DNA from 2 places in the Pseudomonas sp. SG20056 genome. Region 1 is predicted to be linked to the other one. Evidence: predicted binding sites of a transcription regulator. Region 1 holds the regulator's gene; the other holds the start of a gene.
What was found. The regulator LexA, encoded in region 1, represses DNA repair genes until DNA is damaged. The targets are predictions, from matches to a motif close to CTGTNTNNNNANACAG.
Positions count from the first base shown of each region.

Region 2: recN (DNA repair protein RecN) is a predicted target of LexA. The motif match lies at 1,806-1,821, and genes of this name have one in related genera.

Region 1 covers NZ_CP134499.1:2,796,212-2,810,939, reverse strand. The annotation lists gene fadA (acetyl-CoA C-acyltransferase FadA) at 1-491, shown strand, start outside; gene RHP75_RS13440 (DUF1653 domain-containing protein) at 577-813, shown strand; gene topA (type I DNA topoisomerase) at 939-3,548, shown strand; gene RHP75_RS13430 (DUF6586 family protein) at 3,620-4,138, shown strand; gene RHP75_RS13425 (hypothetical protein) at 4,217-4,450, shown strand; gene sulA (SOS-induced cell division inhibitor SulA) at 4,563-5,039, opposite strand; gene lexA (transcriptional repressor LexA) at 5,050-5,661, opposite strand; gene RHP75_RS13410 (TetR family transcriptional regulator) at 5,934-6,641, shown strand; gene RHP75_RS13405 (L,D-transpeptidase) at 6,689-7,213, shown strand; gene nagZ (beta-N-acetylhexosaminidase) at 7,235-8,233, shown strand; gene RHP75_RS13395 (S-methyl-5'-thioinosine phosphorylase) at 8,244-8,981, shown strand; gene RHP75_RS13390 (CsiV family protein) at 9,041-9,580, opposite strand; gene mfd (transcription-repair coupling factor) at 9,592-13,044, opposite strand; gene RHP75_RS13380 (glyceraldehyde-3-phosphate dehydrogenase) at 13,176-14,642, shown strand; gene RHP75_RS13375 (chalcone isomerase family protein) at 14,727-14,728, opposite strand, start outside.
Region 2 covers NZ_CP134499.1:1,049,601-1,064,328, forward strand. The annotation lists gene fur (ferric iron uptake transcriptional regulator) at 1-46, shown strand, start outside; gene recN (DNA repair protein RecN) at 109-1,782, opposite strand; gene grpE (nucleotide exchange factor GrpE) at 1,938-2,507, shown strand; gene dnaK (molecular chaperone DnaK) at 2,607-4,523, shown strand; gene dnaJ (molecular chaperone DnaJ) at 4,650-5,777, shown strand; gene dapB (4-hydroxy-tetrahydrodipicolinate reductase) at 5,849-6,652, shown strand; gene carA (glutamine-hydrolyzing carbamoyl-phosphate synthase small subunit) at 6,862-8,010, shown strand; gene carB (carbamoyl-phosphate synthase large subunit) at 8,047-11,268, shown strand; gene greA (transcription elongation factor GreA) at 11,265-11,741, shown strand; gene RHP75_RS05115 (DUF4149 domain-containing protein) at 11,713-12,159, shown strand; gene yhbY (ribosome assembly RNA-binding protein YhbY) at 12,225-12,536, opposite strand; gene rlmE (23S rRNA (uridine(2552)-2'-O)-methyltransferase RlmE) at 12,639-13,262, shown strand; gene ftsH (ATP-dependent zinc metalloprotease FtsH) at 13,444-14,728, shown strand, end outside.

The DNA.
Region 1 (14,728 bases):
CGTTCAACCCGAAAGGCGGCACCGTGACTGCAGGCACGTCCTCGCAGATCACTGACGGCGCTTCCTGCATGATCGTCATGAGCGCCCAGCGCGCCCAAGACCTCGGCATTCAGCCAATGGCAGTGGTTCGCGCCATGGCCGTGGCCGGTGTTGATCCAGCGATCATGGGTTACGGTCCAGTACCGTCGACTCAGAAAGCACTCAAGCGTGCTGGCCTGACCATCAATGACATCGATTTCTTCGAGCTCAACGAGGCCTTCGCTGCCCAGGCCCTGCCTGTGCTGAAAGATCTGAAAGTGCTCGATAAGATGGAAGAGAAGGTCAACCTGCATGGCGGCGCGATCGCCCTGGGTCACCCGTTCGGTTGTTCCGGTGCGCGTATCTCCGGTACCCTGCTGAACGTGATGAAGCAGAATGGCGGCACCTTCGGTGTGTCGACCATGTGCGTAGGTCTCGGCCAAGGCATCACCACCGTCTTCGAGCGCCTCTAAGCTTCACCGGCGTAAGAGATGGAAAAACCGGGGCCCAGTGCCCCGGTTTTTGTTTATCAGTAGAAAATCTTCAAGGAATTCATCGATGCAACTACAGCCCGGCCTCTACCGTCATTACAAAGGCCCTGAGTACCGCGTGTTTGGCGTAGCCCAACATTCCGAAACGGAGCAGGCAATGGTGGTCTATCAGGCGCTATACGGTGAGTTTGGCTTGTGGGTGAGGCCGCTGGAGATGTTCTGTGAAAGCGTTGAGGTGGACGGCGAGACGGTTCCACGCTTTGCTTTGATTCAGGCTGAAACCGCACTGTTTACTCGGCCTTGAGCTGACATCGGGCCATTGCTGCGCTTGACCTCGGCCGGACCACCACTATATATAGCGGTGCCGCGCTAGTAGGCAGTACAGCGCCTCCCGCATTTATTTACCGAATTTCAGGAATTTTCCAATCCATGGGCAAATCGCTGGTCATCGTGGAATCCCCGGCCAAGGCCAAGACCATCAACAAGTACTTGGGTAACGAGTACGTGGTGAAGTCGAGCATCGGCCACATCCGTGACCTACCCACCAGTGGTTCGGCAAGCACCGCCAAAGAGCCAGTCAAGCGTGGTAAAGCCGCTGCAGGTGAAGTACCGGCGCTGTCGCCCAAGGAAAAAGCCAAGCGTCAGCTGTTTGCGCGCATGGGGGTTGATCCCGAACACGGCTGGAAAGCCAAGTACGAGATCCTCCCTGGCAAGGAGAAGGTTGTCGAAGAGTTGCGCCGTTTGGCCAAGGATGCCGACACCATCTATCTCGCAACCGACTTGGACCGCGAGGGGGAAGCTATTGCCTGGCACCTGCGCGAATCCATTGGTGGTGACGACAGCCGCTACAAGCGCGTGGTGTTCAACGAAATCACCAAGAAGGCCATTCAGGAAGCGTTCTCCAAGCCAGGCGAACTGGATATCAATCGAGTCAACGCCCAGCAGGCGCGGCGCTTCCTCGACCGTGTAGTGGGTTACATGGTTTCGCCGCTGCTGTGGGCCAAGATCGCTCGTGGTCTGTCTGCTGGTCGTGTGCAGTCGGTAGCTGTGAAGCTGGTGGTCGAGCGTGAGAAAGAGATCCGCGCGTTTGTTCCGGAAGAATACTGGGAAGTGCACGCCGACCTGGGCACCGCCAAAGGCGCTAACGTGCGCTTTGAGGTGGCCCGTGAGAACGGCGCTGCGTTCAAGCCGCTGAACGAGGCCCAGGCCATGGCGGCTCTGGCTACGCTGAAGGCCTCCAGCTACAGCATCAGCAAGCGCGAAGACAAACCGACCAGCAGCAAGCCTTCGGCGCCGTTTATTACCTCCACCCTGCAGCAGGCCGCGAGTAACCGCCTGGGCTTTGGGGTAAAGAAGACCATGATGATGGCCCAGCGTCTGTATGAGGCCGGTTACATCACTTATATGCGTACCGACTCGACCAACCTCTCGGCTGACGCCGTGAGCATGGTGCGCGGCTTTATCGAAGGCGAGTTCGGCAAGAAGTACCTGCCGGCCAACCCAATTGCCTACAGCAGCAAGGAAGGCGCCCAGGAAGCGCACGAAGCGATTCGACCTTCCGACGTCAACCTCAAGCCGACTCAGTTGTCGGGCATGGAGCGCGACGCCGAGCGTCTGTATGAGCTGATCTGGCGCCAGTTCGTAGCCTGCCAGATGCCGCCTGCTGAATACCTGTCGACCACAGTTACTGCGACGGCAGCGCAGTTCGAGCTGCGTGCCAAGGGCCGTATTCTCAAATTCGACGGCTATACCCGCGTATTGCCGCAGCTGAGCAAGCCGGGCGATGACGATGTATTGCCGGAAATGACTCAGGGCGAAGTGCTCAAGCTGGTCAAGCTCGACCCTAGCCAACACTTCACCAAGCCGCCAGCGCGTTACTCTGAAGCCAGCCTGGTTAAGGAAATGGAGAAGCGCGGTATCGGTCGTCCTTCGACCTATGCGGCGATTATCGGCACCATCCAGGACCGCGGTTACGTGGCGCTGCACAACCGCCGTTTCTACTCCGAAAAGATGGGCGACATCGTTACCGAGCGTCTGGCTGAAAGCTTCTCCAACCTGATGGACTACGGCTTTACCGCCGGCATGGAAGAGCACCTGGACGATGTGGCCCAAGGCGAGCGCGAGTGGAAGCACGTACTCGACGAGTTCTACGGTGACTTCAAGAAGAAGCTTGAAGTGGCCGAGGCGGGCGAGGGCGGCATGCGCGCTAACCAGCCGACGCTGACCGATATCGCCTGCCGCGATTGCGGTCGACCGATGACCATTCGTACCGCATCAACCGGGGTATTCCTCGGTTGTTCAGGCTATGCACTGCCGCCGAAAGAGCGCTGCAAGGCCACCGTCAACCTGGTGCCGGGTGACGAAATTGCCGCCGATGACGAGGGTGAGTCGGAGTCGCGCGTGCTGCTCGGCAAACATCGCTGCCCGATCTGCTCGACCGCAATGGACGCTTACCTGCTCGATGAAACCCGCAAGTTGCATATCTGCGGCAATAACCCGGATTGCAGCGGTTATGAAGTGGAGCAGGGCCAGTACCGCATCAAGGGCTATGAAGGCCCGAGCCTGGACTGCGACAAGTGCGGCAGCCAGATGCAGCTCAAGACTGGCCGTTTCGGCAAGTTCTTCGGCTGCACCAATAGTGAGTGCAAGAACACCCGCAAACTGCTGAAAAGTGGTGAAGCGGCGCCACCTAAAATGGACCCGGTGAAGATGCCGGAGCTCAAGTGCGAGAAGGTCAACGATACCTACATCCTGCGTGATGGTGCTTCGGGTCTGTTTCTGGCTGCCAGCCAGTTCCCGAAAAATCGTGAGACCCGCGCGCCCTTGGTGCTCGAGTTGATCCCGCACCGCGATGAGATCGATCCCAAGTACCACTTCCTTTGCGATGCGCCGAAGAAAGACCCGCAAGGTCGTGCGGCGGTTATCCGCTTCAGTCGCAAGACCAAAGAGCAATACGTGCAGACTGAAGTCGACGGCAAACCGACGGGCTGGCGTGCGTTCTATGACGGCGGCAAGTGGAAAGTCGAAGACAAGAGCTGATCTAGCGGAGCGCGTGTCGGCCACTGGCCGGCACGCGTATGCTTATCCAATCCGCTGTGGAGGGTGCCGCAATGGCCAATGAACTCTATACCCGCACCAATCAGAAAATCTTCTACGCCGGCCTGGCGCTGGAGTCCTGGCGCAAGGCTGAGCAGGGTCAGAGCATGAATGCCCTAGCTTTGATCCAAGCCGAGCGTGAAGCCGCTTTGTTTCATCTCTACGGTGCTCTGTTGGGCTTGTGCCATGAGATTGCCGGTTACTACCGCTTGCCGGACAGCGCCGCGCCGCAGGCTGAACGCTTCCTCACTGAGGAGGTGTTGCAAGCAGCGCCAAGTCAGGAATTGGGTGAGCTGGTCGAGCTGGCACAGTCCGCTGATAGCTGGGTTGCTCAACTGCTCAAGGCCTATGCCGAGCTGTTTCTGCCGCCGCAAGGGGGCAAGAAAAGCAAGGTTGATCCCGCTACGCCATTGATCACGGCGGTCAGCCTGGATGAAGAAGCTGCGCCCTTGGCGCAGGAGGCGCTTGAGGCCTGGCGTCAGCAGTTGAAGGCTCTGGCACAACGTTTTCGGCAAACCCTAAGCGAATGGTAGAAGGCTGATTGGACCGGCGGACTAGGGCGAGCCCGGGTCGGCTGTTACACTGTCGGCCTTTCGTGGAGAGCTAAGCCAATGCCTACATCATTCCTGGAAATTGTTGAGTTGCCCGACGGGCGTATTGCCCTGCGTCGTGCAGAGGATGAAGAGTCACTGGTGGTGCTGGATTTTTCTGCCGATGCCAAAGCCTTCCTGCAGGGGCAGCACGTCGAAGTTGCTAAGGCCATGCTCAATGTGGGTGTGCAGATGGCGGGGCGGCTGGCCGAAAATAATTTCCAGCAGGAAGAAGGGCCACGGGTTCTGCATTGATTGCAGAATCCTTTCCGGCTCTGAGCTAGAGCGTTCTGCTCGCGATGGCTGTTTCTTGCATCAGGTTTCTACTGGCTAACATGCACATTCCTTGTGCGTGACCTTCGGCCAATTACCCCAGACTGATATTCAGGCTTTGCGCCTTGCCCTGGCGGGCCGCTTGCTCAAGCTGTTGCCGTGCCTGGTGTTCTAGAGGGTGCAGCCAGCTAACAACGGTGTGACTGCGGCCCAGCGTCAAGGCCTGTTGTGCCAATGCCAGCGCGCTTTGTGCGCCGCGCGGGTGGAGCAGCAGAATGCGTTCGCGGTTCAGGCCCGCTTCGCGTAACCAGGTTTGGGTCAGGCTCGACGGCGGCGCAATCAGGGTCAGCCAGCGCTCATCGTGATTATCACTAAGCTCACGCAGAATCGGCGCGAGAAGATTCAGGCAGTGCCCGGCTGCGCCACGCAGCGACAGTTCACTGAAAGCCTCTGTCTCATCATCCTGCCAGGGCAGCTCAGTGCTATCGGCCAGTAATGGTGTCACCGTCGATGCCAGAAACGCATCGAACAAAGGCAGTTGTGTACGGTTCAGTGATTGCGGGAACTGCATAAATCCTCCACTAGCGGCGGATAACGCCGACGCTCAAACCTTCAATAATCAGGTCCTGTTCTTCCAGGTTTACTTCAATCGGGGCGAACTCTGGGTTTTCTGCAATTAGCCAGACCTTGCTGCCTTCGCGCTTGAAGCGTTTGACCGTCACTTCATCGTCCAGGCGCGCCACTACCACTTGGCCGTTACGGGCTTCACGGGTGGTGTGTACGGCCAGCAGGTCACCATCGAAGATGCCGATGTCTTTCATGCTCATGCCGCGTACACGTAGCAAGTAATCAGCCTTGGGGTGGAAGAAGTCCGGATTGATCTTGCAGGACTCTTCTACATGTTGCTGCGCCAGGATTGGTGCGCCGGCAGCGACGCGGCCAATCACTGGTAGGCCTTCTTCTTCATCAGCATTGGGCTCGAAGCCAGGAATGCGGATGCCACGTGAAGCGCCAGGGGTCATTTCGATGGCACCCTTGCGAGCCAGGGCCTTGAGGTGCTCTTCCGCTGCATTAGGTGATTTGAAACCCAGTTTCAAGGCGATTTCCGCTCGGGTAGGCGGGTAGCCGTTGTCTTCAAGGCATTGCTTGATGAAAGCGAGAATTTCAGCTTGGCGCGGCGTCAGTTTTAGCATGGTCGGCTCTGTCTTTTTGTACAGTGACTGGGATTATATACAGTGATCTGCGATTGGCAATCCTTGTGTTCTGATCTCTACTCAATTGACCTTTATCTGATCTGTTGCGGCGCGCTGTTACTCGGGTCTCTCAGAGGGCGTCTAGCTAGGGTTAGCCCGTGTCTTTAGCGGATGTCTGTGACCACCTGGCCACAAGATGGTTTGCCCGGCTTGACAAGGCGGGCGGCTGAAACGTATGTTTCAAACAAGTGTTTGTTCAGATGAAAAGAGTCATGGCCCAGTCGGAAACCGTTGAACGCATTCTCGATGCGGCAGAGCAGCTTTTTGCGGAGAAAGGTTTCGCAGAAACTTCTCTGCGTTTGATCACCAGCAAGGCTGGCGTGAACCTGGCTGCGGTGAATTATCACTTTGGCTCGAAGAAGGCCCTGATTCAGGCGGTGTTCTCACGCTTTCTCGGGCCTTTCTGCGTAAGCCTGGAGCGTGAGCTGGATCGCCGTCAGGCCAAGCCGGAAACCAAGGTCAGCCTCGAAGAGCTGCTTGAGTTACTGGTGGAGCAGGCGCTGGCAGTAAAGCCGCGCAGCGGTAACGACCTTTCAATCTTTATGCGTTTGCTGGGCCTGGCCTTCAGCCAGAGCCAGGGTCACCTGCGTAAGTACCTCGAAGAGGTGTACGGCAAGGTGTTTCGCCGTTACATGCAGCTGGTGCATGAAGCTGCTCCGCGCATTCCTCCTCTGGAACTGTTCTGGCGCGTGCACTTTATGCTCGGCGCTGCGGCGTTCAGCATGTCCGGGATCAAGGCTCTGCGGGCGATGTCGGAAACCGATTTTGGGGTTAACACCTCGATTGAGCAGGTGATGCGCCTGATGGTGCCATTCCTGGCGGCCGGCATGCGTTCGGAAACCGGTCTCACCGATGAAGCCCTGGCCAGTGCGCAGCTCAAGCCGCGCACCAAGACGCCTGCTGCTCCCAGCAAAGTTTGACCTTGGCGGGTGGGCTTGGTGGATGCTATCCGCTAAGCTAGCCGCCCATGGTCGCTCTCGATTATCTGCATATCTCTCTCGCTGATCAGTGTCTGTATGGCTTTGCCAATGGGCAACTGCAGTTGCGCCTGCGTGTTTCCACTGCACTGAATGGCGCCGGGGAGCGCAATGGTTCCGGCTGTACGCCGCGGGGCTTGCACAAGGTGCGGGCAAAGATTGGTGAGGGCTTGCCGAGCGCTGCAGTTCTGCGCGGGCGGCGCTGGACCGGTGAGATCTGGTCGCCTGAGTTGCATGCACAGTTCCCTGGCCGCGACTGGATTCTTACGCGCATTCTCTGGTTGAGTGGTTGTGAGCCCGGGCGCAATCGTCTAGGCGCTGTCGATACCTTTCGCCGCTATATCTACATACACGGTACGCCGGACAGCGAGCCTATGGGCGTGGCGCTGTCGCATGGCTGTGTGCGTCTGCGCAACAGCGATCTGCTGGAACTCTTTGCGCGTGTCCCGATTCAATGTGCGGTACAGATTGACGAAGCCGCTTGCCCTGAGTGGGCAGTTGCGCCTCTTATTTAAGGACGAGTTGTGAGTTCACCGATGCAAGGTTCATTGATGCTGGATATCGCCGGCACCTGGTTGACCGCTGAGGATCGCCAGATTCTCCGTCAGCCGCAGGTGGCTGGGCTGATTCTGTTCGCGCGCAATATTGAAGATCCGCGCCAGGTGCGCGAGCTGTCTGCGGCTATTCGTGCGGTGCGGCCTGATTTGCTGCTGGCGGTGGATCAGGAAGGCGGGCGCGTGCAGCGTCTGCGTCAGGGCTTTGTGCGCTTGCCGGCGATGCGTGCGCTGGCTGATAACGCCAATGCCGAGCAGTTGGCTGAGCAGTGCGGCTGGATCATGGCCACCGAAGTGCTGGCTGCAGGTCTAGATCTGAGTTTTGCGCCAGTACTGGACTTGGATCATCAGCGCAGCGCCGTGGTTGGCAGCCGTTCTTTTGAAGGTGATGCGCAGCGTGCGACCTTGCTGGCTGGTGCGTTTATCCGTGGGATGAACGCTGCGGGCATGGCCGCCACTGGCAAGCATTTCCCCGGGCACGGCTGGGCCGAGGCGGATTCCCATGTAGCCATCCCGTTAGATGAGCGCAGTCTGGAACAGATTCGTGCAGTCGATTTGCAGCCGTTTGCTCAGCTGCGTGGGCAGTTGGCTGCAGTGATGCCCGCTCATGTGATCTACCCTCAGGTGGACAGTCAGCCTGCTGGTTTTTCCCGGCGCTGGTTGCAGGACATTCTGCGCGGCGAGCTGGCCTTTGATGGGGTGATTTTCAGTGACGATCTGTCCATGGCTGGCGCTCATGTAGTTGGTGATGCGGCCTGCCGTATCGAGGCTGCGCTAGCAGCGGGTTGTGATATGGGACTGGTGTGTAATGACCGGGCTGCAGCAGAGCTGGCCCTGAGCGCTTTGCAGCGACTCAAGGTGGAGCCGCCGCAAGGTCTGGCACGGATGCGCCGACAGGCCTTCCCGGGTATCGAGTATCGGCAGAACCCGCGTTGGCAGGCAGCACTTGGCAGCCTGCGCGATGCGCAATTAATCGACTGAGGACTAAGGGATGACGGTTTACGCGATTATCGGCGGTACGGGGCTGACCAAGCTGGACGGTCTGACCATCAAAGCTGCGCTGCATATTGATACGCCCTATGGCGCGCCCTCTGCGGCAGTGCTCAAGGGCGACTATGCCGGTCGTGAGGTGCTGTTCCTCGCCCGTCACGGTCATCCGCATCGCATCCCGCCGCATCAGGTCAACTACCGCGCCAACCTCTGGGCGCTACGTGAGGCGGGGGCCAAGGCTGTCATCGCCGTGAACGCTGTGGGCGGTATTCACTCGGCCATGGGCACCGGGCACTTCTGCCTGCCGCACCAGATCATCGATTACACCTACGGGCGGGAGCATACCTATTTCGAGGGTGAGTTGGAGCATGTCACCCATGTCGATTTCAGCCATCCCTATGACGCTGGCCTGCGCACCAAACTGGCCAATGCCCTCACTGCCGAGCACTGTGCGTTTAGTAATCATGGGCTGTACGGCTGCACCCAGGGGCCGCGGTTGGAAACCGTCGCGGAGATCGCGCGGATGGAGCGTGATGGCTGCGACATCGTCGGTATGACCGGTATGCCAGAAGCCGTGCTGGCCCGTGAGTTGGCTTTGCCCTACGCCTGCCTGGCGCTGGTGGTGAACCCGGCTGCGGGCAAGTCGCGGGCGCTGATCACCATGGCGGAAATCGAACGCGCCCTGGAAGAGGGCATGGGTGCGGTCAAGGCCGTATTGGCGCGGGTACTGACCAGCTGACTGGGCTGTGCTGCAATAAAAAGGGCCGCGTAATGCGGCCCTTTTTTGTGGCGGTGTTCTTATAGCGGGCTGACGCGAATCAGCATGCCCAGGCTGCCATTATCGACAAAGGTAAGCTCGCCGCTTTTCAGGCGGCTGCTCTGCTTGATGCGCTCGCTGTCGTTGAGGATGCCACTGGCGTCGAGCTGATTGACCCAGATGTCGCTGTCCAGCTCGATCACGCGGCCGGCTTTAAGGCTGATGGTGCCTTCGACGGGGTAGTGGCCGAACTGCTCATCGCCGGTGCTGATGGCGACGCGGCTGATCGACTCGCCCAGGCTCTGGGACCAGGCTTTGTGCAGTAGAACCTGATAGCCGCTGGACGGGCTGAGTTTGCCGGCTTCGGCATTCAGTGCGGTGCTGCGGCTGTTGCTGCCATCCACTGGCAGCGCGTTCTGCGCCCAGTTATCGGGCGGCAGCTGGCCGGCGGAAATCGGTGTGGCGGCCTGGCGGAATACGATGACTTCAACCTGATACAGGCTTTCAGCCAGAGCGGCAGTGCTGCTGAGCAGGCCCAGCAGAATAAGCGGCAGCAGGGCCAGGGTGCGGAGTGCGCGCATGGGTCAGTCCTTTAGGTAGAGGGAGTCAGGCGCTCGAACAGCGCCTCTAAGGTGTTGAATCGTTCTTCCGGGCGCTCCATAGGCACCTGGATCTTAAACATTGTCGCGCCTTCGAACTTGTAGCGATTCGGCGCGCTCTGGATCAGCTTGATCAGGGTCAGCGGATCGACGCAGGTATCGGCGGCGAATTCGATGCGCCCGCCTTGTGGGCCGGCATCGACCTTCTTGATCCCGAGCTTTTCCGCCTGCAATTTCAGCAGGGTGATGCGTATCAGGTTCTTGCTTGCATCCGGTAGCAGGCCGAAGCGGTCGATCATCTCCACTTGCAGCTCTTTCAGGCCATCCTCATCGGCGGCGTTGGCGATGCGTTTGTAGAGGATCAGCCGCGCATGCACGTCGGGCAGGTAATCCTCGGGGATCAACGCCGGCACACGCAGGTTGATCTCCGGGCCGCCGCCAAGTGGCTGGTCGAGGTTAGGTTGTTCGCCCTTGCGGATGGATTTCACCGCGCGTTCGAGCATTTCCATATAGAGGGTGAAACCCACCGCCTGAATCTGCCCGCTCTGACCGTCGCCGAGCAGCTCGCCGGCACCGCGGATTTCCAGGTCATGGGTGGCCAGCAGAAAGCCCGCTCCCAGATCTTGTGCGCCGGAGATGGCTTCCAGACGTTTCTGCGCGTCATCGGTCATCTGCTTGCGTGGCGGGGTCAGCAGGTAGGCGTAGGCCTGGTGGTGACTACGGCCGACGCGGCCGCGCAACTGGTGCAGCTGGGCCAGGCCGAACTTATCGGCGCGCTCGATAATGATGGTGTTTGCGCTCGGTACGTCGATACCGGTTTCGATGATGGTCGAGGCGATCAGCACGTTGAAACGCTTGTGATAGAAATCGCCCATTACCTGTTCCAGCTCGCGCTCGCGCATCTGTCCGTGGCCGATGCCGATTCGTGCTTCCGGTACCAGCTCGGCGAGGTCGGCGGCGCATTTCTCGATAGTTTTCACGTCGTTGTGCAGGTAGTACACCTGGCCGCCGCGCAGCAGCTCACGCAGCAGTGCTTCCTTGATAGTCGGGTTGTTCTGCTCCATGACGAAGGTACGCACTGACAGGCGGCGTGCCGGCGGCGTGGCGATGATCGACAGATCACGCATGCCAGCCACGGCCATATTCAGGGTGCGCGGAATTGGTGTGGCGGTAAGCGTGAGGATGTCGACTTCGCTGCGCAGGGCTTTGAGCTGCTCCTTCTGGCGCACGCCGAAACGGTGCTCTTCGTCGATGATCACCAGGCCCAGGTTGCTGAATTTGACATCTTCCTGCAGCAGCTTGTGGGTACCGATCACGATATCCACCTTGCCTTCGGCCAATTGCTGCACGGCCTCGCTGACTTCCTTGGCACTTTTGAAGCGGCTCATAACTTCGACTTTTACCGGCCAGTCGGCGAAGCGGTCGCGGAAGCTGTTGTAGTGCTGCTGGGCGAGCAGGGTGGTCGGTACCAGTACCGCCACTTGCTTGCCGCCATGCACGGCAATAAATGCGGCGCGCATGGCCACCTCGGTCTTGCCGAAGCCGACATCGCCGCAGACCAGGCGGTCCATTGGTTTGGGCGCAAGCATGTCGTCATGCACAGCCTCGATGGCGGCTTGCTGATCCGGGGTTTCTTCGAAGGGGAAACCAGCACTGAAGGTGGCGTAATCGGCTTTGGGGTCGGCAAAGGCGTAGCCTTCGCGGGCGGCGCGGCGGGCATAGATGTCGAGCAGCTCGGCGGCGACATCGCGCACCTGCTCGGCGGCTTTGCGTTTGGCCTTTTGCCAGATTTCCGAGCCCAAGCGGTGCAGTGGGGCGAGGGCGTCATCGCTGCCGGTGTAGCGGGCGATCAAGTGCAGGCTGGCCACTGGTACGTAGAGCTTGGCTTCCTCGGCGTACATCAGGGCGAGGAATTCGGCGGCCTGGCCGTCGAACTCCATAGTCACCAGACCCAGGTAACGGCCGACGCCGTGGTCGATATGCACCACCGGCGCGCCTTCGCGCAGTTCGGTAAGGTTCTTGATGACGTTGTCGCCGCCATCGCGGGATTTCTCGCGGCGCCGGCGCTGCATAACGCGCTGGCCAAACAGTGGGCTTTCCGCGACCAAGGCCAGGTCTTCAAGCAGCAGGCCGTCATCCAGCGGCGCGATGCAGATGCCTAAACGCTCTTTACTGGCGGTGAAGCTCGGCCAGCTTTCAAATTCATTAGGCTTGAGTTTGAGGCGTGCCAGAAGCTCCAGCAGCACCTCGCGGCGTCCGGCGGACTCGGCGCAGAACAGCACGCGACCAGGGTATTCCTCGATAAAGCGCCGTAGCGCGGCCAGCGGCTCGCCGGCCTTGGCCTGGATCGCCAGGTCGGGCAACGGTTTGGCGTTGAAGCGCAGGCGGCCGACGCCTTCTTCTATATCGTCCTGGCTGACCACTACGCGCGGCCAGTTTTTCAGCCTGGCGAAACAGTCTTCCACCGGCAGGAAGATATCGGCTGGCGGTAGCAGCGGGCGTTCTGGGTCAACGCGGCGATCTTCATAGCGGCTGCGCGCATCCACCCAGAACTGCTCGGCGGCTTTTTCGATGCCCGGCAGGGAAAACACCTGGGTGTCGGCGGGTAGGTAGTCGAAGAGAGTGGCGGTTTCTTCGAAGAACAGCGGCAGGTAGTACTCGATACCGGCCGGGGTGATGCCAGTGCTGAGATCCTGATAGATCGGGCAGCGGCGGAAATCCACATCGAAGCGCTCGCGAAAGCGCCCGCGGAAATCAGTAACGGCTTTCTTTTCCAGCGGAAATTCGCGCGCCGGCAACAGCTTGATTGACTCGACCTTGTCGATGGACCGCTGGTTTTCCGGATCGAAGGTGCGCAGGGTTTCGATTTCGTCATCGAATAGGTCGATGCGGTATGGCTGGCTGCTGCCCATCGGGAATAGGTCGATCAGCGCGCCGCGTACGGCGAATTCGCCATGCTCGTATACCGTATCCACACAGCGATAGCCGGCGGCTTCCAGATTGCCGCGCATCTGGTTGACGTCGAGTTGCTGGCCGACCTGCATGACCAGGCTGCTGCCGAGCAGAAAGCGCTTGGGCGCCAGACGGTGTAGGGCGGTGGTGATCGGGACTACCAATACGCCGTGTTTCAGCTCGGGCAGGCGATAAAGCGCGGCGATGCGCTGGGAAATGATGTCCTGGTGCGGCGAAAACAGGTCGTAGGGCAGGGTTTCCCAGTCGGGGAAATGCAGCACTGGCAAATCCGGAGCGAAAAAGCTCAGCTCCTCTTGCAGGCGTTCGGCGCTCTGGCTGTCGGCAGTCAGCAGCAGGGTGAAACGTTTGGCATTGCTGGCGGCTTCGGCAATCGCCAGGCTCAGCGCGGCACCGGGCAGGTTGCCCCAGTGTTGTTTGCCGGCAGTGGCCGGTAGGGACGGTAGACGCAGTACGGACGCGGTCGGTTCAGACACGGGCGGCTCACGGTCATGGCACAAGGTCGGCGATTGTAGCGGGCGTTTATATGCGGTGTCAGTTACGACAGTCGTGCATTGCTCATGCTTGCTTGCGCCGTCATAATGTAGCCCCTTTTTTCAGCCCCTACATGTGGAAGGTACTGCCCGTGACTCAGAAGCCCGACCAGTGTCTCGGTGAGTGGATCGATCGAGAAGCCCTTGCGGAAGCGATGATTCCGATGATTGGCCAACTCTACCGTAACAACAACGTGGTCACCTCGATCTACGGCCGTGGTTTGATCAACCGCTCGGTTATCGACATTCTCAAGGCCCACCGCTTCGCACGTCACCGCCTGACCGGCGACAGCGAATTGTCGGTGCACGATACCTTCCTGGTGCTCAAGGCCATGAGCGAGCTCAAGCTGGGCGCCGCCTCGATAGACCTGGGCAAAATGGTCAGCAAGTTCAAGACCGAAGGCCAGGGCCGCAGCATCGAGCAGTTCGTCAAGGATGAACTGGTTGAAGTGGTTGGTAAGCAGAACAGCGAAGCCCGCGAAGGCACCGACGTTGTGCTGTATGGCTTCGGTCGTATCGGCCGCCTGCTGGCACGCATCCTGATCGAGAAAACCGGTGGTGGCGATGGCCTGCGTCTGCGCGCCATTGTTGTGCGCAAAGGTGCGACCAATGACCTGGTCAAGCGCGCCAGCCTGCTGCGCCGCGACTCGGTACACGGCAAGTTCGATGGCACCATCACCATCGACGAAGAAAACAGCACCCTGACGGCCAACGGCAACCTGATTCAGGTGATTTACGCCAAATCGCCAACCGAAGTGGATTACACCCAGTACGGCATCAAGAACGCGCTGCTGGTGGACAACACCGGTGTGTGGCGTGATGCCGACGGCCTGGGGCAGCACCTGGCCTGCCCGGGTGTAGACCGTGTCGTGCTGACCGCGCCGGGTAAAGGTGCGTTGAAGAACATCGTGCACGGCATCAACCACGGTGAAATCACCCCTGAAGATAAGATCATCTCGGCCGCTTCCTGCACCACCAACGCCATCGTGCCGGTGCTCAAAGCGATCAATGACCAGTACGGCATCGTTAATGGTCACGTCGAAACCGTTCACTCGTACACCAACGACCAGAACCTGATCGATAACTTCCACAAGGGCGATCGCCGTGGCCGCAGCGCGCCACTGAACATGGTAATCACCGAAACCGGTGCTGCCACTGCTGCTGCCAAGGCGCTGCCTGTGCTGAAGGGCAAGCTGACCGGCAACGCTATTCGCGTGCCAACGCCGAACGTATCGATGGCCATTCTCAACCTCAACCTTGAGAAAGCCACCACCCGCGAAGAAGTCAACGAGTACCTGCGCCAGATGGCCATGCACTCGGACCTGCAGAAGCAGATCGACTTCGTCCAGTCGCAGGAAGTGGTCTCCACTGACTTCGTTGGCTCGCGCCACGCCGGTGTAGTTGATGCTGAAGCCACCATCTGCAATGACAACCGTGTTGTGCTGTACGTGTGGTACGACAACGAATTCGGTTACAGCTGCCAGGTGGTTCGCGTGATGGAAGACATGGCCGGGGTCAACCCGCCAGCCTTCCCGCGCTAAGCGCAGGTAACGCAATAAAAAAACGGGAGCTGCGGCTCCCGTTTTTTATTGCCTGGATTAACAGGTGGTTTTCAATACCCTGTTTT
Region 2 (14,728 bases), 1.7 Mb from region 1:
GTTGGTCGATCACAATCTTGTGCTGTATGTGCGCAAGAAAACCTGATTGATGCAGGCATAACAAAGGCGACCCTAGGGTCGCCTTTGTGCTTTCTAGGGCCTGCTCAATCAGGCCTGGGCGCTGCCGACCATCTGCCGGGCATGTGCCAGGGATTCTTCGGTGAGGTCAACGCCGCCGAGCATGCGTGCAATTTCCTCGACCCGTTGCGCAGGGCTGAGTTTGCTCACCGCGGTGCGGGTGGCATCGCTTTCGCGCACTTTGTGCACGAACAGGTGCTGATGGCCTTGCGCGGCAACTTGCGGCAGGTGGGTGACGGTGAGTACCTGGCCGCGTTCACCGAGGCGGCGCAGTAGCTGTCCGACCACTTCGGCGGTGGGGCCGCCGATGCCGACGTCGACTTCATCGAATACCAGGGTTGGCACCCGCGAGGTTTGCGCGGTGATTACCTGAATCGCCAGGCTGATGCGCGACAGCTCGCCGCCTGAGGCGACCTTGGCCAGAGCCTTCAGGGGCTGGCCCGGGTTGGCGCTGACCAGAAACTCCAGCTGCTCCAGGCCATTGGGGTGAGGCTCGCTGTTGCTATTGACGGTCAGCTTGATGTTGAAACGCCCACCAGGCATGCCGAGGGTCTGCATTTCCTGCTCGACCGCGCTGGCCAGCTGGCTGGCGGCGTTGTTGCGCAGGGTGCTGAGTTCCGCTGCTTTTTCCTGGTAATGCCGTTCGAAAGCGGCCAGTTCGTCGCTCAGGCGTTCGGCGGCCTGGTCATCGGCGTTAAGGCTTTCCAGTTCTTCGAATAGCTGTTGCTGCATGGCGCTCAGCTCGGTTGGCTGGATGCGGTGCTTGCGCGCCAGGGTGTAGATCGCGTCCAGGCGTTCTTCCATTTGCTGCAGGCGCTCGGGGTCGGCGTCGAAGTGGTCGAGAAAGCGGTTCAGCTCGCCGACGGCTTCTTCTACCTGGATCTGTGCGCTGGCCAGCAGGTTGGTGGCTTCGCTGAGTGCGCCGGGCTGACCCTGAAAAGCGCCGAGGCGATTAAGGCTGCTGGTCAGGGCGGACAGCACGTTGCCGGCGTCATTCTCGCTGCATTGTTCAATCACCAGGCGACAGGCGCTGAGTAGGCTTTCCGCGTTGGTCAGGTTTTTATGTTCCTGCTCCAGTTGTTCTAGCTCGTCCTCACCCAAGGCCAGATTATCCAGCTCCTCAAGCTGGTAGCTGAGCAGCTGATGACGTGCGCGCTGTTCGTCGCCGATGCTGGAAACCCGCTCCAGCTCATTTTTGGTCTGCTTCCAGCGCTGTGCGGCGAGCTGCACCTGGCGCGCCAGCTCCTGGCTGCCGGCGTATTCGTCGAGCAGGCGGCGGTGGGTGTCGGGTTTGAGCAGGGATTGGTGCTCGTGCTGGCTGTGGATGTCGATCAGCAGCTCGCCCAGAGCCTTGAGATCGCCTTGCGGGCAGGGTGAGCCATTGATATAGCCGCGCGAGCGGCCTTCGGTGGTGATCACCCGGCGCAGGATGCACGGGCCGTCATTGTCCAGATCACGCTCGGCCAGCCAGGCGCGGGCTTCGGGGATGTCATGCAGGTCGAAACTGGCGAGGATGTCCGCCTTGTCCGCACCGGGGCGCACCACGCCGCTGTCGGCGCGATCACCCAGGGTCAGGCCGAGGGCGTCGAGCATGATCGACTTGCCGGCACCGGTTTCGCCGCTGATCACGCTCATGCCGGCGTCCAGCTCTAGATCAAGGTGTTCAACGATGGCGTAGTTGTGTACGGACAGGTGCACCAGCATGGCGAGGCCTCCCAAGTTCATGTCTGGTTATTTATACAGTGTTTTTTTGTGAGCTGACAATCCGTCTGCAGTCCTTGAAACCACATTTTTTGACCCCATATAGCGGTCAGGTACGTGAGTTGAGGCTCGCGTCGGATTTATAAGAGGAGAGACGCATGGCTGACGAACAGACCCTGGATACGCAGAACCCCGATGTACAAACAGCTGCCGAAGCGGCTGCGGGTGATGACCTGGTTGCCCGCGTGCAAGCGCTGGAAGAGCAACTGGCTACTGCGCAGGATCAGTCGCTGCGCATGGCTGCCGATCTGCAGAATGTGCGCCGCCGCGCCGAGCAGGATGTAGAGAAGGCGCACAAATTCGCTCTGGAGAAATTCGCCAACGACCTGTTGCCGGTGGTGGATAGTCTGGAGCGCGGTCTTGAACTGTCGAGTCCTGATGATGAGGCGATCAAGGCAGTACGTGAGGGCATGGAACTGACGCTCAAACTGTTCGGCGACACCCTCAAGCGTCACCAGTTGGAAGCCATTGATCCGCATGGTGCACCGTTCAACGCCGAACACCATCAGGCGATGGCGATGCAGGAAAGCACCAGTGTCGAGCCAAACAGCGTGCTCAAGGTGTTCCAGAAGGGCTACATGCTCAATGGTCGTCTGCTGCGCCCCGCCATGGTGGTGGTCAGCAAGGCGCCGGTAGAAGCGCCGCCATCGATCGATGAGCAGGCTTGAAATTCGCCGAGCTGCCCCCATTAAACAGTCAAGCGTTTTAGTGCTACCGCCGCTGGCAACGATCAGCGGCGGGATTATCAAAGTTTCGGGAGAGTGAAGATGGGCAAAATTATTGGTATCGACCTGGGGACCACCAACTCGTGCGTCTCGGTTCTGGAAAACGGTGTTGCTAAAGTTATCGAAAACGCTGAAGGCGCGCGTACTACGCCGTCGATCATCGCGTATGCCAACGACGGTGAAATCCTCGTCGGCCAGTCGGCCAAGCGTCAGGCCGTGACCAATCCGCATAACACCCTGTATGCGGTAAAGCGTCTGATCGGCCGTCGTTTCGAAGAAGACGTCGTGCAGAAAGACATCCAGATGGTGCCGTACAAGATCGCCAAGGCGGACAACGGTGACGCCTGGGTTGAAGTGAACGGCCAGAAGATGGCTCCGCCGCAAATCTCGGCTGAAATCCTGAAGAAAATGAAGAAAACCGCCGAAGACTACCTCGGCGAGCCAGTGACCGAAGCGGTGATCACCGTGCCGGCCTACTTCAACGACAGCCAGCGTCAGGCCACCAAAGACGCCGGCCGTATTGCTGGTCTGGATGTAAAGCGCATCATCAACGAGCCTACCGCAGCTGCTCTGGCGTACGGTATGGACAAGGCCAAGGGCGATCACACCGTGATCGTCTATGACCTGGGTGGCGGTACTTTCGACGTATCCGTGATCGAAATTGCTGAAGTTGACGGCGAGCACCAGTTTGAAGTGTTGGCCACCAACGGTGACACCTTCCTCGGTGGTGAAGACTTCGACATTCGCTTGATCGACTACCTCGTTGACGAATTCAAGAAAGAAAGCGGCATGAACCTCAAGGGTGACCCGCTGGCCATGCAGCGCCTGAAAGAAGCCGCTGAGAAAGCCAAGATCGAACTGTCCTCGAGCCAGTCGACCGACGTGAACCTGCCGTACATCACTGCAGACGCCACCGGTCCTAAGCACCTGAACGTGAAGATTTCCCGCGCCAAGCTGGAATCGCTGGTTGAAGACCTGGTGCAGCGCACCATTGAGCCGTGCCGTATCGCGCTGAAAGACGCCGGTATCGACATCGGTGCGATCAACGACGTGATCCTGGTCGGCGGGCAGACCCGCATGCCTTTGGTGCAGAAGCTGGTGACCGATTTCTTCGGTAAAGAAGCGCGTAAAGACGTCAACCCGGACGAAGCTGTGGCCATGGGTGCTGCGATCCAGGGTGCGGTACTGGCTGGCGACGTCAAGGACGTGCTGCTGCTCGACGTCAGCCCGCTGACTCTGGGTATCGAAACCATGGGTGGCGTGATGACTGCGCTGATCGAGAAAAACACCACGATTCCGACCAAGAAATCGCAAGTGTTCTCGACCGCCGATGACAACCAGGGCGCCGTGACCATTCACGTGCTGCAGGGCGAGCGCAAGCAAGCCAGCGGTAACAAGTCGCTGGGCAAATTCGACCTGGCCGAGATTCCACCGGCTCCGCGTGGCGTACCGCAGATCGAAGTAACCTTCGATATCGACGCCAACGGTATCCTGCACGTCGGCGCGAAAGACAAGGCGACTGGCAAGACTCAGTCGATTGTGATCAAGGCCAACTCCGGTCTGTCTGAAGAAGAAATTCAGCAGATGGTGCGTGACGCCGAGGCTAATGCTGAGGAAGACCGCAAGTTCGAAGAGCTGGCTACCGCGCGCAACCAGGGTGATCAGCTGGTGCACGCCACCCGCAAGATGATCACCGAGGCTGGCGACAAGGCTACTGCCGACGAGAAGACTGCTATCGAAACCGCATTGAGCGCGCTGGAAGTGGCGATCAAGGGTGACGACAAGGCCGATATCGACGCCAAGATGACCGCGCTGTCCGAAGTGACCGCGCCACTTGCGCAGAAGATGTACGCCGAACAGCCGCAACCAGGCGCGCAAGCCCAGGATGCTGAACAAGCCAAGGACGCAGGCGACGACGTGGTCGACGCTGAGTTCGAAGAGGTCAAAGACAACAAATAAATAGGCGCAAGCTTATGCCGCTCTGGCCGGGCGCGACGCGAGTTGCGTTCGGCATGATCCGCCGCGCGGGAGCTTGCTCCCGCGTTGGCGTGTCTGGAGTAGACGATTTAAAGGTGTTGAAGACTTATGGCTAAACGCGATTTTTACGAGGTGCTCGGTGTCGAGCGCGGTGCCAGCGAAGCGGAGCTGAAAAAAGCCTACCGCCGTCTGGCCATGAAGTATCACCCCGACCGTAACCCGGACGATAAAGCCGCCGAAGAGAAGTTCAAAGAAGCCAACGAGGCTTATGAAGTGCTCTCCGATGCGGCCAAGCGTTCGGCTTACGATCAGTACGGTCATGCCGGTGTCGACCCGCAAATGGGTGGCGGCGGTGGCGGCCCGGGCGGGGCGAACTTCTCCGATATCTTCGGTGATGTATTCAGCGATTTCTTCGGTGGCGGTGGTCGTGGTGGTCAACGTGGCGGTGCACAGCGCGGCAGTGACTTGCGCTACACCCTGGAGCTGGACCTGGAAGAAGCGGTGCGTGGCACTACGGTGACCATTCGCGTACCGACGCTGGTCAATTGCAAGCCTTGCGATGGCTCAGGCGCGAAGAAGGGCACCACGCCGGTGACCTGTACCACCTGTGGCGGTATTGGTCAGGTGCGCATGCAACAAGGCTTCTTCTCGGTGCAGCAGACCTGCCCGCGCTGCCATGGCAGCGGCAAGATGATCACTGACCCGTGCGGTTCTTGCCACGGCCATGGCCGGGTGGAAGAGCACAAAACCCTGTCGGTGAAAGTGCCGGCTGGCGTCGATACCGGCGACCGCATTCGTCTATCTGGCGAAGGCGAGGCGGGTGCCATGGGTGGCCCAGCGGGCGACCTGTACGTGGTGGTGAATGTGCGTGAGCACGCGATCTTCCAGCGCGACGGCAAGCACCTGTACTGCGAAGTACCGATCAGCTTTGCCGATGCGGCCCTGGGCGGTGAGTTGGAAGTGCCGACCCTGGATGGTCGGGTCAAGCTGAAGATCCCGGAAGGCACGCAGACCGGCAAGATGTTCCGCCTGCGTGGCAAGGGTGTTGCCCCAGTGCGTGGCGGCGGTGCAGGGGACCTGATGTGCAAGGTGGCGGTGGAAACCCCGGTCAACCTGGACAAGCGTCAGCGCGAACTGCTCGACGAGTTCCGCAAAACCCTGGAAGGCGACAGCTCGCATTCGCCGAAGGCCAATGGCTGGTTCGAAGGTGTTAAGCGCTTCTTTGGCGACCTGTAAATCCCGCTGACAGGCTGCGCGGTCGCTAAGCGGCTGCTGCAGTCTGGGGCGACAGCTTGGAGCTGATAGATATGCAACGTATTGCTGTGATGGGCGCCGCCGGGCGCATGGGCAAGACCCTGATCGAAGCCGTGCAGCTGGTCGATGGCGCAAGCCTGAGTGCGGCGATTGATCGTGCCGACAGCAGTCTGGTTGGCGCGGATGTCGGTGAGCTGGTGGCGCAGGGCAAGATTGGCGTCAATCTGTCCGGCGATCTGAATGCGGTGCTTGATCAGTTCGATGTGCTGATCGACTTTACTCATCCATCGGTCACCCTGAAGAACCTGGAAATCTGCCGCCAGGCCGGTAAATCCATGGTGATCGGCACTACCGGTTTTTCCCCAGAGGAAAAGCAGCTGCTGGCCGAGGCCGGCAAGCAGATTTCCATCGTGTTTGCTGCCAACTTCAGTGTCGGCGTCAATCTATGCCTGAAGCTGCTCGACACTGCGGCGCGGGTGCTCGGTGATGACGTGGATATCGAAATCATCGAAGCCCATCACCGCCACAAGGTCGATGCGCCGTCCGGCACCGCTTTGCGTATGGGTGAAGTAGTGGCCAATGCACTGGGGCGCGATCTGCAGAAGGTCGCTGTCTATGGTCGTGAAGGCCAGACCGGTGCGCGTGAGCGCGAAACCATTGGTTTTGCCACGGTGCGCGCCGGTGATGTGGTCGGTGATCACACTGTGCTGTTCGCTGCCGATGGCGAGCGTGTGGAAATCACCCATAAGGCATCGAGTCGCATGACCTTCGCCAAAGGCGCAGTGCGTGCGGCGTTGTGGCTGCAAAAACGTCAGCCTGGTCTGTATGACATGCAGGACGTTCTGGGGCTTAACTGAGGCATTCTGTCGCAGGAATGTGTTTTACCTGGGTCTGAGTCGCAACTGGCGGTGGACCCAAAAGGCAGTTTCCTGTAAGCTTTCTGCTTTAGTGTGTCCACTAAAGTTGCGCAGAATGAATCAGATAAAAAAGCGGGGTGACGGTCGATACGTCATCCCGCTTTTTTACAATCTGCGTTTGCTTCACGTTTTGATTTCCGGAGGTTTTCTTGAGTAAGCCAGCCCTTAAACCTGCCATTTTGGCTCTTGCTGATGGCAGTATTTTTCGCGGCGAGGCCATCGGTGCCGATGGCCAAACTATTGGAGAGGTGGTTTTTAACACCGCCATGACCGGCTATCAGGAAATCCTTACCGATCCTTCCTATGCCCAGCAGATTGTCACCCTGACCTATCCGCACATCGGCAATACCGGCACCACGCCGGAAGACGCCGAGTCCAACCGCGTATGGGCCGCTGGCCTGATTATCCGTGACCTGCCGCTGACCTCCAGTAACTGGCGCAACAAGCAGCCGCTGGATGAATACCTCAAGGAAAACGGCACCGTCGCCATCGCTGGTATCGACACCCGTCGCCTGACCCGCATTCTGCGTGAGAAAGGCTCGCAGAATGGCTGCATTTTGGCCGGCGATGACGCCACTGAAGAAAAAGCCCTGGAATTGGCGCGTAGCTTCCCTGGCCTGAAAGGCATGGATTTGGCCAAGGTGGTCAGCTGCACCGAACGTTACGAGTGGCGCTCCAGTGTGTGGAACCTGAAAGACGATAGTCATCTGCAAATCCCGGCCAGCGAGCTGCCATACCATGTTGTGGCCTACGACTATGGCGTCAAGCTGAACATCCTGCGCATGCTGGTTGAGCGAGGTTGCCGTGTGACCGTCGTGCCGGCGCAGACGCCTGCTGGCGATGTGCTGGCACTCAATCCCGATGGCGTGTTCCTGTCCAACGGCCCAGGCGATCCCGAGCCTTGCGATTACGCGATTCAGGCGATCAAAGATGTGCTGGAAACCGATATCCCGGTATTCGGCATCTGCCTCGGTCACCAGCTTTTGGCCCTGGCTTCCGGCGCCAAGACCCTGAAAATGGGCCATGGCCACCACGGTGCCAACCATCCGGTGCAGGACCTGAAAACCGGCGTGGTGATGATCACCAGCCAGAACCACGGTTTTGCCGTGGATGAAAGCAGCCTGCCAAGCAACGTGCGCGCCATTCACAAGTCGTTGTTCGACGGTTCCCTGCAGGGGATCGAACGGACCGATAAGGACGCCTTCAGCTTCCAGGGTCACCCCGAAGCGAGCCCCGGCCCAGCCGATGTGGCGCCGCTGTTCGACCGTTTTATCGAAGCCATGGCCAAGCGCCGTTAAGCCAGCCGACTGACCCAAGGATTCGAGAGAGAGAACATGCCAAAGCGTACAGACATTAAAAGTATCCTGATCCTCGGCGCTGGCCCGATTGTTATCGGCCAGGCCTGCGAGTTCGACTATTCCGGTGCCCAGGCGTGTAAAGCGCTGAAAGAAGAGGGTTACCGCGTCATCCTGGTCAACTCCAACCCGGCCACTATCATGACCGACCCGGCCATGGCGGACGCCACCTACATCGAGCCGATCAAGTGGGCCACTGTGGCCAAGATCATCGAGAAGGAGCGCCCTGATGCGCTGCTGCCGACCATGGGTGGCCAGACCGCGCTGAACTGCGCCCTGGACCTGGAAAAGCACGGCATCTTGGAAAAATTCGGTGTCGAGATGATTGGTGCCAACGCCGACACCATCGACAAGGCCGAAGACCGTTCGCGCTTCGACAAAGCGATGAAAGACATCGGCCTGGCCTGCCCGGTTTCCGGCATCGCGCACAACATGGAAGAAGCTTACGGTGTGCTGGAGAAGGTTGGCTTCCCGTGCATTATCCGTCCGTCCTTCACTATGGGTGGCACCGGCGGTGGTATCGCCTACAACCGTGAAGAGTTCGAAGAAATCTGCGCCCGCGGCCTGGATCTGTCGCCGACCAGCGAACTGCTGATCGACGAGTCGCTGATCGGCTGGAAGGAATACGAGATGGAGGTGGTCCGCGACAAGAAGGACAACTGCATCATCGTCTGCGCCATCGAAAACTTCGATCCAATGGGCGTGCACACCGGTGACTCCATCACTGTGGCCCCGGCGCAAACCCTGACCGACAAGGAATACCAGATTCTGCGTAACGCCTCGCTGGCGGTACTGCGCGAGATCGGCGTGGAAACCGGTGGCTCCAACGTGCAGTTCGGCATTTGCCCGAACACCGGCCGTATGGTCGTGATCGAGATGAACCCGCGCGTATCGCGTTCCTCGGCGCTGGCCTCCAAGGCCACCGGTTTCCCGATCGCCAAGATCGCCGCCAAACTGGCTGTGGGTTACACCCTCGACGAGCTGCAGAACGACATCACCGGTGGGCGTACCCCGGCTTCGTTCGAGCCGGCCATCGACTATGTTGTGACCAAGATCCCGCGTTTTGCTTTCGAGAAATTCCCGAAAGCCGACGCCCGCCTGACCACGCAGATGAAATCGGTCGGCGAAGTCATGGCCATCGGTCGTACTTTCCAGGAGTCCCTGCAGAAAGCCCTGCGAGGCCTGGAAGTGGGCGTCTCAGGCTTTGATGAAAAGCTCGATCTGGCTGACCCGGAAGCAGAAAGCACTCTGCGCCGTGAGCTGACTGTGCCAAGCGCTGACCGTATCTGGTACATCGCTGATGCCTTCCGCGCTGGCAAGACGGTTGCGGAAATCTTCGAGCTGACCAATATCGATGAATGGTTCCTGGTGCAGATCGAGGATCTGATCAAGGACGAAGAGCGCATCAAGACACTGGCGCTGTCGAGCATTGATCGTGACTCGATGTACAAGCTCAAGCGCAAAGGCTTCTCCGACATCCGTCTGGCCAAGCTGCTGGGCGTGACCGAGAAGACCCTGCGCAGTCAGCGCCACAAGTTGAAAGTGCTGCCGGTGTACAAGCGGGTCGATACCTGCGCTGCCGAGTTCGCCACCGACACCGCCTACATGTATTCGACCTACGAGGAAGAGTGCGAGGCCAATCCGTCGACCCGCGACAAGATCATGATCTTGGGCGGTGGCCCTAACCGTATCGGCCAGGGCATTGAGTTCGACTACTGCTGCGTACACGCCGCGCTGGCGCTGCGCGAAGACGGTTACGAGACCATCATGGTCAACTGCAACCCGGAGACCGTTTCCACTGACTATGACACCTCGGACCGCCTGTACTTTGAGCCAGTAACACTGGAAGACGTACTGGAAATCGTCCGCGTTGAGCAGCCTAAAGGCGTGATCGTCCAGTACGGCGGGCAAACCCCGCTGAAGATCTGTCGTGCTCTGGAAGAGGCCGGCGTGCCGATCATCGGTACCAGCCCTGACGCCATCGACCGCGCTGAAGATCGCGAACGCTTCCAGCAGATGGTTCAGCGTCTTGGTCTGCGTCAGCCGGCCAACGCCACGGCACGCAGCGAAGACGAAGCCCTGGCTCACTCCAAAACCATCGGTTATCCGCTGGTAGTGCGTCCATCCTACGTGCTGGGCGGTCGGGCGATGGAAATCGTCTACCAGGAAGACGAGCTCAAGCGCTACATGCGTGAAGCGGTAAAAGTCTCCAATGACAGCCCGGTGCTGCTCGACCATTTCCTCAACTGCGCCATTGAAGTCGACGTGGATGCGGTGTGCGACGGTGAAACCGTGGTGATTGGCGCGATCATGCAGCACATTGAGCAGGCGGGCGTGCACTCCGGTGACTCAGCCTGTTCGCTGCCGCCGTACTCGCTGCCGATGCACATCCAGGACGAGATCCGTGAGCAGGTCAAGAAAATGGCCCTGGAGCTCAATGTGGTTGGCCTGATGAACGTGCAGATGGCCGTGCAGGGCGAGGACATCTTCGTCATTGAAGTGAACCCGCGCGCGTCGCGTACCGTGCCGTTCGTCTCCAAGTGTGTTGGTGTTTCTCTGGCCAAGGTGGCTGCCCGTGTCATGGCTGGTAAATCCTTGGCTGAGGCCGGTTACAACGCCGAGATCATTCCGCCGTATTTCAGCGTCAAGGAAGCGGTATTCCCGTTCGCCAAGTTCCCTGGCGTCGATCCGATCCTCGGTCCAGAGATGAAGTCCACTGGTGAAGTGATGGGCGTTGGCGATACCTTCGGCGAGGCTTTTGCCAAGGCGCAGATGGGTGCCAGCGAAGTGTTGCCGAACGCAGGCGTGGCTTTTATCAGTGTGCGTGATGACGATAAGCCGTTGGTGGCTGGCGTTGCGCGCGATCTGATCGGGCTGGGCTTTGAAGTGGTGGCGACCGCCGGTACTGCCAAACTGATCGAGGCGGCTGGTTTGCCAGTGCGTCGCGTGAACAAGGTGACCGAGGGTCGTCCGCACGTGGTCGACATGATCAAGAATGATGAAGTCACCCTGATCATCAACACCACTGAAGGCCGTCAGTCCATTGCGGACTCCTACTCTATTCGTCGTAACGCTCTGCAGCACAAGATCTACTGCACCACCACCATTGCGGCGGGTCAGGCGATCTGTGAAGCGCTGAAGTTTGGTCCCGAGAAGACCGTGCGCCGGCTGCAGGATCTGCATGCAGGAATCAAGGCATGACCAAATACCCGATGACCGTCCAGGGCGCTCGCGCTCTGGAAGAAGAGCTGGCGCATTTGACCAAGGTGGTGCGTCCCAAGCTCAGCCAGGATATCGGTACCGCGCGCGAGCTCGGTGACCTCAAGGAAAACGCCGAATACCACGCTGCGCGCGAGCAGCAGGGCATGGTTGAGGCGCGTATCCGCGATATCGAAGGCCGTCTGCAGAATTCGGTGATCATTGATGTCACCAGCATCGAACACACCGGTAAGGTGATTTTCGGTACCACCGTGGAAATCGCCAACTGCGAGACTGATGAAAGCGTGGTCTATCAGATCGTTGGTGAAGACGAAGCTGACATCAAGCAGCGCAAGATTTCCGTCGGCTCACCTATCGCGCGCGCCTTGATCGGTAAGAGCGAGGGTGATGTGGTGGTGGTGCAGACGCCGAGCGGTGCGCTTGAGTATGAGATCGTCGAGGTTCGCCATCTCTAAGCCGGGCGTGCGTGATGCCGGTGCAATCAGCTGGCTGCTGGCTCAGACGCTTTGGGTTGGCGGCCTCTGGTTGCTGCATTTCCTGCTGTTACCGGCGATTGCCAAGATCGGCCTGGCCTCGTTGCTGGTCGAGGAAATCGGCAATACCCTGCGGTCACTACTGGTTGGCCTGGCGGTGGTTTGCGCCGGGTTGCAGGTGCTGGTGCTGATTCGTGCCGAGCGCCTGGCAAGCCTGTTGCGTGATACCCGCGGGCAATTGCTATTGGTCGTAGTGGCGATGGCGGGCAGTTACTTTGCTGCGCGCCAACTGCTGCCAGAGGCTGAACTGTGGCTGATGTTCAGTTATCTGGTGATGGCATTTTGTGGGTTGTTATTGGTCTTGCAGCCCGTGCCGCAAAAGCTCAGGCATAGGCTCTAGGCAGTAAGATTGGGCGGGACAGGTAGTTGCAAAGGCGCTGACCGCGCCTTGCAGCGGCCGACTAATCAACCGTGATTGCGATGAACGTTGGACAGATTCTTGTTCACTTTCGGGTTCTTGCGGTAGATCAGCGCCATTTTGCCAATCACCTGAACCAGTTCAGCTTTGCCGGCTTTGCACAGTTCATTGATGGCCGCGAGGCGGTCTTCGCGCTCAGTGATGCGTAATTGCACTTTAATCAGTTCATGATCGCCCAGTGCGCGTTCCAGTTCAGTCAGCACACCTTCGGTCAGACCGTTGTCAGCCACGATCAATACAGGCTTCAAATGGTGACCGATAGATTTGAATTGTTTCTTCTGCTCTTGAGTGAGCGGCATAATCTGATTCCTGCATTTAATCTGGTAAAAAACGGCGGTTAGTTTACCCGAGCGCCTTCGGGGCCGCCCAGATATTCATGCGTTGCACATTCGAGGTATTGCGTGGCCCGTTCCAAGACCAGTCAAGGTTGGCTGAAAGAGCATTTCAACGACCCCTACGTCAAAATGGCGCAGAAGGATGGCTATCGTTCGCGCGCCAGCTACAAGCTGCTGGAGATTCAGGAGAAGGATCGCATCCTGCGGCCTGGTATCACTGTAGTTGATCTGGGCGCTGCGCCGGGCGGTTGGTCGCAGGTCACCAGTCGGGTGATCGGTGACAAGGGGCGGTTGATCGCTTCAGATATCCTGGAGATGGACAGCATCCCCGACGTTACCTTTGTCAAAGGTGACTTTACTGACGATGAGGTGTTCGCGCAGATTCTTGAAGCCATCGGTGATCATCCTGTAGACCTTGTGATTTCCGATATGGCCCCCAATATGAGTGGGGTAAGGGAGTCAGATCAGCCGCGGGCGATGTATCTGTGCGAACTGGCGTTGGATTTGTCGACTCGGGTATTGCGACCGGGTGGTGATTTTCTGATCAAAATCTTCCAGGGTGAAGGTTTCGATCTGTATCACAAGCAGGTGCGTCAGTTATTCGACAAGGTGCAGATGCGCAAGCCGCTGTCCTCGCGTGATCGCTCCCGCGAGCAATATCTGCTGGCACGAGGCTTTCGCGGCCTCTGACGGCGTCAGGATTTGCAGCGAATTGTGGTGGGGCTTTGCGGTCTCACAACAAATAAAGGGTTACAGACGGCGCCTGCCAGGTGTGGGCGTTGTGTAGTAAGTTAGATCGGTACATAACTGGTCGTCATGCGAAGTGCGCTTCGACACGGGGCCTGCTTCAGAGGGTAGCTAATTGAACGACATGGCAAAGAATCTGGTCCTGTGGCTGATCATCGCCGCCGTCTTGGTGACGGTGATGAACAATTTCTCCAGCCCGACTGAGTCGAACAAACTCAACTATTCGCAGTTTATCCAGCAGGTTCAGGATGGCGGCGTTAAGCGAGTGACGGTTGATGGCTTCATCATCAGCGGTACCCGTACTGATGGTTCCTCGTTCGAGACCGTGCGTCCGGCGATTCAGGACAATGGCCTGATCAAGGACTTGATGGACAACAACGTCGAGATCGTCGGCAAGCAGCCTGAGCAGCAGAGCATCTGGACTCAGCTGCTGGTGGCCAGCTTCCCGATTCTGGTGATCATTGCTGTGTTCATGTTCTTCATGCGCCAGATGCAAGGTGGTGCGGGCGGTAAAGGCGGGCCGATGAGCTTCGGTAAGAGCAAGGCGCGCCTGCTCTCGGAAGATCAGGTCAAGACCACCTTTGCTGACGTCGCTGGTTGCGACGAGGCTAAGGAAGAAGTCAGTGAGCTGGTTGAGTTCCTTCGTGATCCAGGCAAGTTCCAGCGCCTCGGTGGGCGTATCCCGCGCGGCGTGCTGATGGTTGGCTCGCCAGGTACCGGTAAGACACTGCTGGCCAAGGCGGTTGCTGGCGAAGCCAAAGTGCCGTTCTTCACCATTTCTGGTTCGGACTTCGTAGAAATGTTCGTTGGTGTCGGTGCATCCCGTGTGCGCGACATGTTCGAGCAAGCCAAGAAGCACGCGCCATGCATCATCTTTATCGATGAGATCGACGCCGTGGGTCGTCATCGTGGTGCTGGCATGGGCGGCGGTCACGACGAGCGTGAGCAGACCCTCAACCAGTTGCTGGTAGAGATGGATGGCTTCGAAATGAACGACGGCATCATTGTTATCGCTGCTACCAACCGTCCTGATGTGCTCGACCCTGCTTTGCTGCGTCCGGGGCGTTTCGACCGCCAGGTCGTGGTTGGCCTGCCGGATATCCGTGGCCGCGAACAGATTCTTAAAGTGCATATGCGCAAAGTGCCGATGGGTGAAGATGTTGCCCCGGCTGTGATTGCGCGTGGTACCCCGGGCTTTTCCGGCGCGGATCTGGCCAATCTGGTCAACGAGGCATCGCTGTTCGCTGCCCGTGCCGGTAAGCGTCTGGTCGAAATGAAAGAGTTCGAGCTGGCCAAAGACAAGATCATGATGGGCGCCGAGCGCAAAACTATGGTCATGTCGGACAAGGAAAAGCTCAATACCGCCTTCCACGAAGCTGGCCATGCGATTGTCGGGCGCCTGGTGCCTG